DNA from 2 places in the Stenotrophomonas sp. genome. Region 2 is predicted to be linked to the other one. Evidence: riboswitches for the same ligand, from Rfam matches in the RefSeq annotation. Region 2 holds a riboswitch; the other holds the start of a gene.
The links. A riboswitch is a leader RNA that binds a small molecule or an ion and turns the genes downstream of it on or off. The one in region 2 is predicted to bind glycine.
Positions count from the first base shown of each region.

Region 1 (3,825 bases), on a different contig from region 2:
GGCGGATGTCCTCGACGTCGACGTTGCCGTTGGCATCGGTCTTGGTCACCACCACCTTCATGCCGCACATCTGCGCCGAGGCCGGGTTGGTGCCGTGCGCCGAATCCGGGATCAGGCAGATGTCGCGGTGGCCTTCGCCGCGCGAGCGGTGGTAGGCGCGGATCGCCAGCAGGCCGGCGTACTCGCCCTGCGCGCCGGAGTTCGGCTGCAGGCTGACCGCGTCATAGCCGGTGCATTCCACCAGCATCGCTTCCAGCGTGTCGATGAGTTCCTTGTAGCCCAGCGCCTGGTCGACCGGCACCAGCGGGTGGATCTGCGAGAACTCCGGCCAGGTCACCGGGATCATCTCGGCGGTGGCGTTGAGCTTCATGGTGCACGAGCCCAGCGGGATCATCGTGCGGTCCATCGCCAGGTCCTTGTCGGCCAGCGAGCGCAGGTAGCGCAGCAGTTCGTGCTCGCTGTGGTGGGTGTTGAACACCGGATGGGTCAGGAATGCGGACTGGCGCAGCAGGCCGGCCGGCAGCGCATCGGCGGTGCTGGCATCCAGCGCGTCGACGTCGGCCTGCGCACCGAACACGGCGGCCAGTGCGACCACGTCGGCGCGGGTGGCGGTCTCGTCCAGGCTGATGCCGACCGAGTCGCTGTCGATCGCGCGCAGGTTGTAACCGGCGGCGCGTGCCTTGGCGTGGATCTCATCGGCATGCACGCCGGTGATGTGCAGCGTATCGAAGAAGTCGCCACCGACCTGCACGCCGGCCTCGCGCAGCGCGGCGGCCAGGATCGAGGCCAGGCGGTGGGTGCGCCGGGCGATGCGGGTCAGGCCTTCCGGGCCGTGGTACACGGCATACATCGAGGCCATCACCGCCAGCAGCACCTGTGCGGTACAGATGTTGGAGGTGGCCTTCTCGCGGCGGATGTGCTGCTCGCGGGTCTGCAGGGTCAGGCGGTAGGCCGGGTTGCCCTGGGCATCGACCGAGACGCCGATCAGGCGGCCCGGCATCGAGCGCTTGTAGGCGTCGCGGCAGGCCATGAATGCGGCGTGCGGGCCGCCGAAGCCGAACGGCACGCCGAAACGCTGGCTGTTGCCGACCACGATGTCCGCACCCCATTCGCCCGGGGCGGCCAGCAGGGTCAGCGCCAGCAGGTCGGTGGCCACGGCCACCAGGCCGCCGCGCGCGTGCACGGCCTCGACCAGCGCCTTGTAGTCGCCGATCTGGCCGAAGGTGTCCGGGTACTGCAGCAGCAGGCCGAAGGCTTCTGCTTCCAGTGCCTCGGCCGGGGTGCCGACGCGCAGCACGATGCCCATGGGCTCGGCGCGGGTACGCAGCAGTTCCAGGGTCTGCGGGTGCACGGCGTCGTGCACGAAGAAGGTGTCCGACTTCGACTTGGCCGAACGCTTGGCCAGGGTCATCGCTTCAGCTGCGGCGGTGGCTTCGTCCAGCAGCGAGGCGTTGGCGATTTCCATGCCGGTGAGGTCGGCGCACAGGGTCTGGAAGTTGATCAGCGCTTCCATGCGGCCCTGCGAGATCTCGGCCTGGTACGGGGTGTAGGCGGTGTACCAGGCCGGGTTTTCCAGGATGTTGCGCAGGATCACGTTCGGCGTGTGGGTACCGTAGTAGCCCTGGCCGATGAAGCTGCGCAGCACGGTGTTCTTGTCGGCGATCGCACGGATCTTCGCCAGTGCCTGCACTTCGGTCATCGATTCCGGCAGTGCCAGCGGCGCCGGCGACTTGATCTTGGCCGGTACGATGGCATCGGTCATCGCATCCAGCGACGCGTGGCCGACGACGTCGAGCATCTGCGCGATCTCGGCATCGTTGGGGCCGATGTGGCGCTCGACGAACGCATTGTGGTGCTCGAGCTCACGCAGGGAAGGGGTGTTCTGGGACATGGCGAAGGATCCGTCAGGAAAGGGCACACGCACGGGCACAAGCCGCCGGTCGGCGGTCTGCGGGGCGCCCCTCTGTCCTTTTGCCTGAGAGTTTGGAAGCGCGGAAAACCGCGGCTTCGTGCCCCTTCGGCGCCGGATCGAACCGGTCTCTCCAGAGTTGTGTTACGGGTGGTATCGGGCCTGAGCGATTACGGGCGTTGCGCCTTCGGCAGCGGTGTTCCGCTTCTCCCACCGTGTTGCCCGCCGATTATAGCCCGTTGCGGGCCCGCCAGCCGCCTGCGGGCCCGGCCGCGGCGCCTGAATGGCCGATGGCCCGCCCGTGCGTTTTGTGCACTGCTGCATGGCATCAGGCGCAATCCCCACCTATGATGGGCGGATACCCGAATTCATCTGGCGCCGTCCCTGCTGCAGGGGACTGGCGCCCGCCGTGCGTGCCGCGCATGGCCCTGCCGGACGCCTTCTCCATGACCGCCGCTGTTGCTCCTTCCACCCGCCGCATGGCCCTGCTGCTCGCCGGCCTGGCCATGTTCGGTCCGTTCTCGATCGACACCATCTTCCCCGCGTTTCCGCAGCTGGCCCAGCGCCTGGCGGTGGACGAGGTGGCGGTGCAGCAGACCATCAGCGTGTACCTGCTGTTCTACGGCCTGATGAGCCTGGCACACGGCCCGCTGTCCGATGCCTGGGGCCGCAAGCGGGTGATCCTCGGCGGCCTGGTGGTGTTCGTGGGCGCCTCGGTCGGCTGTGCGCTGTCCACCGATCTGACCACGCTGCTGGGGTTCCGCGCCCTGCAGGGCCTGTCCGCAGGCGTCGGCATGATCGTCGGCCGCGCGGTGATCCGCGACCTGTACCACGGTCACGACGCGCAGCGGCTGATGAGCCAGGTGTCGATGCTGTTCGGCATCGCCCCGGCGATCGCGCCGATCATCGGTGGCTGGATCCTGCTCAGCGGTGCTGGCTGGCCGCTGATCTTCTGGTTCCTGGTGGTGTTCGCACTGGTTCTGCTGGCGGCCACCGCCCGCTACCTGCCGGAGACCCATCCGCTCGAAGCGCGCGTTCCGTTGTCGCCGCGGGTGCTGATGCGTGATTACGTGCGCATCGGTTTCAATCCGCGCTTCCTGCGCCTGGCGCTGGCCGGCAGCATCGGTTTCGGTGGCATCTTCCTGTACATCTCCTCGGCACCGGTGTTCGTGATGCAACACCTGCACCTGGGCGAGGGCGGTTTCGCCTGGCTGTTCATCCCCACCATCGGCGGCATGACCACCGGCTCGTTCCTGTCCGGGCGCATGGCCGGGCACACCACGCCCACCCGCCAGGTATCCATTGGTTTCGGCCTGTGCGCGCTGTCGGTGCTGCTGAACGTCGGCTACGTGGCGCTGGCGCCGCAGTTCGTGCTGCCGTGGGCGGTGCTGCCGATCTTCCTGGGTGGCATGGGCATGGCGCTGATCTTCCCGATCCTGGCGCTGGCGGTGCTGGACATGTACCCGCACCAGCGCGGCCTGGCCTCGTCGCTGCAGGCCTTCGTGCAGCTGATGATCAGCACCGTGGTGGCCGGCGTGGTGTCGCCGCTGCTCAGCGCCAGCCCGCTGCACCTGGCGTTGGGCCAGGCTGGGTTCTTCGGCGCCGGCTTCGTGTTCTGGTACTGGGAACACCGGCGCGAACGCGCGGCGCAGGCAGCCTGCACGGGTCACTGAGCAGCGCGCAGGGGTAGGGCGGGCCGTGGCGCCCGCAACGCTTGCGGCGGGAAACCGCCGGACTAGGCTGGGCACTCCAGCCAGCCGGTGCACAGGTGCACGACAGCCAGCCGATCCACTGTCGTTGCATGAGGTTCCCCATGGCTGCGCAGCAGACCTACCGCCTGTTCGAGGTGGCGCTGAAGGAGCGCCGCGTTCTTTCCCCTTCCCTGGACCGCATGGTGTTCACCGGTGCCGACGTGG
Region 1 is NZ_JCACKF010000039.1:18,710-22,534, reverse strand. Features, by position in the region: gene gcvP (aminomethyl-transferring glycine dehydrogenase) at 1-1,891, opposite strand, end outside; glycine riboswitch at 1,954-2,056, opposite strand; gene AC5JLE_RS15385 (multidrug effflux MFS transporter) at 2,356-3,582, shown strand; gene AC5JLE_RS15380 (siderophore-interacting protein) at 3,723-3,825, shown strand, end outside.
Region 1: it holds a riboswitch for glycine, as region 2 does, so the genes downstream of both, gcvP (aminomethyl-transferring glycine dehydrogenase) here and AC5JLE_RS02290 (trimeric intracellular cation channel family protein) in region 2, are expected to answer to the same signal.

Region 2 (3,825 bases):
TGCGCAAAAGCTGTGCTATCAATACACCCCATGAACGCAGCCGCCACCCGCTTTTACTGGTATTACTTTCCGAAGCCACTGGCGGAGGAAGGACTGCGCTCACCCTGAAGAAAGCTTCAGACGCATTCCCGAAAGCCGCCAGCGAACCTGGCGGCTTTTTTCATGCCGCCACGCTGGGGACCCCCAACGTTCCGGAGATCTCCTGCAATGCCCCCGCACACCGACGACCTGCGCATCCGCACCATCGAACCGCTGACACCGCCTGCTCAGCTGCTGGCGATGCTGCCCTGTGACGATGAAGCCTCCGACACCGTCAGCGCCTCGCGCGCGGCCCTGCACCAGATCCTGCACGGCCGTGACGACCGCCTGGCAGTGGTGGTGGGCCCGTGCTCGATCCACGACCCGAAGGCCGCCATCGAATACGCCCAGCGCCTGAAGCCGCTGCGCGACGCGCTGGCCGGCGAACTGGAAATCGTCATGCGTGTGTACTTCGAGAAGCCGCGCACCACGGTGGGCTGGAAGGGCCTGATCAACGACCCGGACCTGGACGGCAGCTTCCGGATCGACAAGGGCCTGCGCATTGCCCGCGGCCTGCTGCGCGACATCAACAAGCTCGGCCTGCCGGCCGGTGTCGAATTCCTCGATGTGATCTCGCCGCAGTACATCGCCGACCTGGTGGCGTGGGGCGCGATCGGCGCGCGTACCACCGAAAGCCAGGTGCATCGTGAGCTGGCCTCGGGGCTGTCGTGCCCGGTCGGCTTCAAGAACGGCACCGATGGCAACGTGAAGATCGCCGCTGACGCGGTGGGTGCGGCGTCCAATCCGCATCACTTCCTGTCGGTCACCAAGCAGGGCGGCACCGCCATCGTGTCGACCACCGGCAATCCGGATTGCCATGTGATCCTGCGTGGCGGCAAGCAGCCGAACTACGACGCCGGCAGCGTCGCCGACGCCTGCCAGGTGCTGGCCAAGGCCAAGCTGCCGACGCGCCTGATGATCGACGCCAGCCACGCCAACAGCCTGAAAAACCCCGAGAACCAGCCGAAGGTGATCGAGGACATCGCTGTTCAGCTGGAAGACGGCGAACAGCGCATCGTTGGCGTGATGATCGAGAGCCATCTGGTCGGTGGCCGCCAGGAACTGGTGGAAGGCCAGCCGCTGGTCTACGGGCAGAGCATCACCGATGGCTGCATCGACTGGGACACCACCGTGACGGTGCTGGAGCGTCTGGCTGCGGCCGTGCGCGCCCGTCGCGACGTGAAGGTGTCCGAAGCAGCCTGATCGAAGCCGCCTGAGTGCGGCACGTGTGTGGATGGCGGCCAGCGCCTGCGGGGGTGCGGCCGCGATCAGGGCCGGTCGGAGTTGGAGGCCGGCCCATCTGCACCGGCGATGCGCCTGGCGCTGCGCATGAGCGACAGCGCCAGGTACATCGCCGGGGTGGTGATACCGCTTCCTGTAGCGTCGAGCCATGCCCGACCTGCGCGCGAAGCGCGTTGGTTTCCTGCAAAGAGCAGTCGAGCATGGCTCGACTTTACGAAGAGGCTCAATGCACTTCGTCGTGGTAGACGAACTTCGGCATTTCCCAGCGGTAGTGGATCGCCAGCAGGCGCAATGCGAAGCCGCCGCCAAGGCAGCACAGGATTGCGGTGGCATCGGCCACGCCCCAGTGCAGCAGCAACAGATAGGCCGCGCCGGTCAGCAGCGCGATGATCGCGTACAGCTCCTTCTGGAAGATGAGTGGCACCTCGTTGCAGAGGATGTCGCGCAGCACCCCGCCGAACGCGCCGGTCAGCATGCCGGCGATCAGCACGATCGGCATCGCATGGCCGGCTTCGCGCGCGATCGAGCAGCCGATCAGGGTGAAGGCGATCAGGCCCAGCCCGTCGAGCACGAGGAAGGTGCGGCGGAAGTGATGCATCCAGCGCGCCACCCAGGTGGCGATCAGCGCCGCGCATACGGTGAAGCCCAGGTACTCGGGGTGCTTCACCCAGCCCAGCGGGTAGTGGCCGAGCAGGATGTCGCGCAGTGAACCACCCCCGAGGGCGGTGACGCAGGCGATCATGACCACGCCGAACAGGTCCATGCGGCGGCGGCCGGCGGACAGTGCGCCGGTCATGGCTTCGGCGGAAATGGCGATCAGGTAGATGATGGACAGCAGCATGGGACAGGCTCCGGGCGCGGTGGGGCCGGCCATGCGCGACCACCGCCACTGCCTGCGCAATGACGGGATGACGATGACCGGTGCCGCTCCCGCTGTCCTTTTGCCTGAGAGTTCAGCGGCATGGGCCGCGTGCCCCTTCGGCGGATCGTCCCGGGCATGCCCGGTGACCTCTCTCCAGCTCGGCGAGTCGAATGCATGGTTGGTGGGATTCCAGCCCACCGGCCTGAGCGATCATGGGAGCCTGCGCCTTCGGCGGGCGCCAGCGCGGCGCCTCTCTCCTGCATTCGGTCGCCAGTATATCCGCTGCAGTGCAGCACGGCATAATCCAGGCATGGCCCCATCCCTCCGCCCGTGGTTCCTGTACCTGCTCGAATGCCGCGATGGCAGCTATTACGCCGGCATCAGCACCGATGTGGAGGCGCGTTTCGCCGCCCACCAGGCCGGCAAGGGCGCGCGCTACACCCGGGCCCGGCCGCCGCTGCGCGTGCTGGCCGTGCGCGAATACCCGGACCGGGCCGCCGCCTCGCGGGCCGAGTGGCAACTCAAGCAGCAGCCCCGCGAACGCAAGCTGGCCTGGCTGCAGGCAACGGATCCTGCGCTTCTGTAGAGCCGAGCCCACGCCCGGCTGTTGTTCCGTCTGCCCGATGCGGGAGCCGAGCATGGGCTCGGCTCTACAGTAGATCCACGTCATGCGTGGATGGGCCATTCGGCCCATGCGATGATCGCCCCGCGCCCAGAGCCGGAGACCCGGATGTCCACGATTGCCCTGCTGTTCGCGCTTTCCGCAGCAACGAGCCCTGCCGCCGACGCCGCCACGATCGCGGCCATCGAAGCCACCTGCCACGACTACGTCGATGGCCAGCTGGAGGCCGATCCGCAGCGCGTCGCCCGTTCGCTGCACCCGGACCTGGCCAAGCGCGCTGTGCTCGGTGATACGCCAGACGAGCGCCTGGGCCTGCGCCGGATGTCGAAGGAGGAGCTGGTCTCGCTGACGAAACAGGGCGCGCTGAAGACCCCGAAGGATCAATGGGATCGCCGCTGCACGGTGCTGGACGTGACCGGCAACGCGGCCTCGGTGCGGCTGGAAACCCCGTGGTTCGTCGACTACTTCCACATGGGGCGTTTCGACCAGCGCTGGGTCATCGTCAACGCACTGTGGTACCCGAAACCGAAGGCGCACTGAGCGATGCGTGCCGCCGGCAACGCATGGATCTCCGTCGTCGTGCTGGTCGCCGGCATCGCGCTGCTGCCTGGCCTGCTGTATCTGCTCGGGCTGGCATTGGTGGACGGTCGGCCGAAGCCGGCCGACCGCGCGCCCAGTGGCGTGGCTGCGTGCAGTGGTGAGCCACGGGCGGGATACCAGCCGATGAACCCCTGGCGCTTCACCGCCCAGTTCTTCGACAAGGACGGGATGAAGAACAAGGTGCCTGAAGTGGAGCGGGAGGCCTTCTGGATTGCCCGGCGCCACCTGTGGCGGCAACCCCAGCGCGGCATGCTGCGCTGGCATCTCAGCAGCACCGCGTTGGCGATCTGGATCACCCGGCATTGGAGTACCGCGCAGATTGCCGACACCGCGAGGAAGGAGGACTTCTGCCGGAAGTAATCCACGTCATGCGTGGATGCGGTAGCCGGCGTCGGGTCCCTTTCCGGCGGAAAGGGCTCTG
Region 2 is NZ_JCACKF010000008.1:14,876-18,700, forward strand. Features, by position in the region: gene AC5JLE_RS02285 (3-deoxy-7-phosphoheptulonate synthase) at 208-1,281, shown strand; gene AC5JLE_RS02290 (trimeric intracellular cation channel family protein) at 1,544-2,161, opposite strand; glycine riboswitch at 2,244-2,349, opposite strand; glycine riboswitch at 2,363-2,452, opposite strand; gene AC5JLE_RS02295 (GIY-YIG nuclease family protein) at 2,493-2,768, shown strand; gene AC5JLE_RS02300 (nuclear transport factor 2 family protein) at 2,913-3,344, shown strand; gene AC5JLE_RS02305 (hypothetical protein) at 3,348-3,764, shown strand.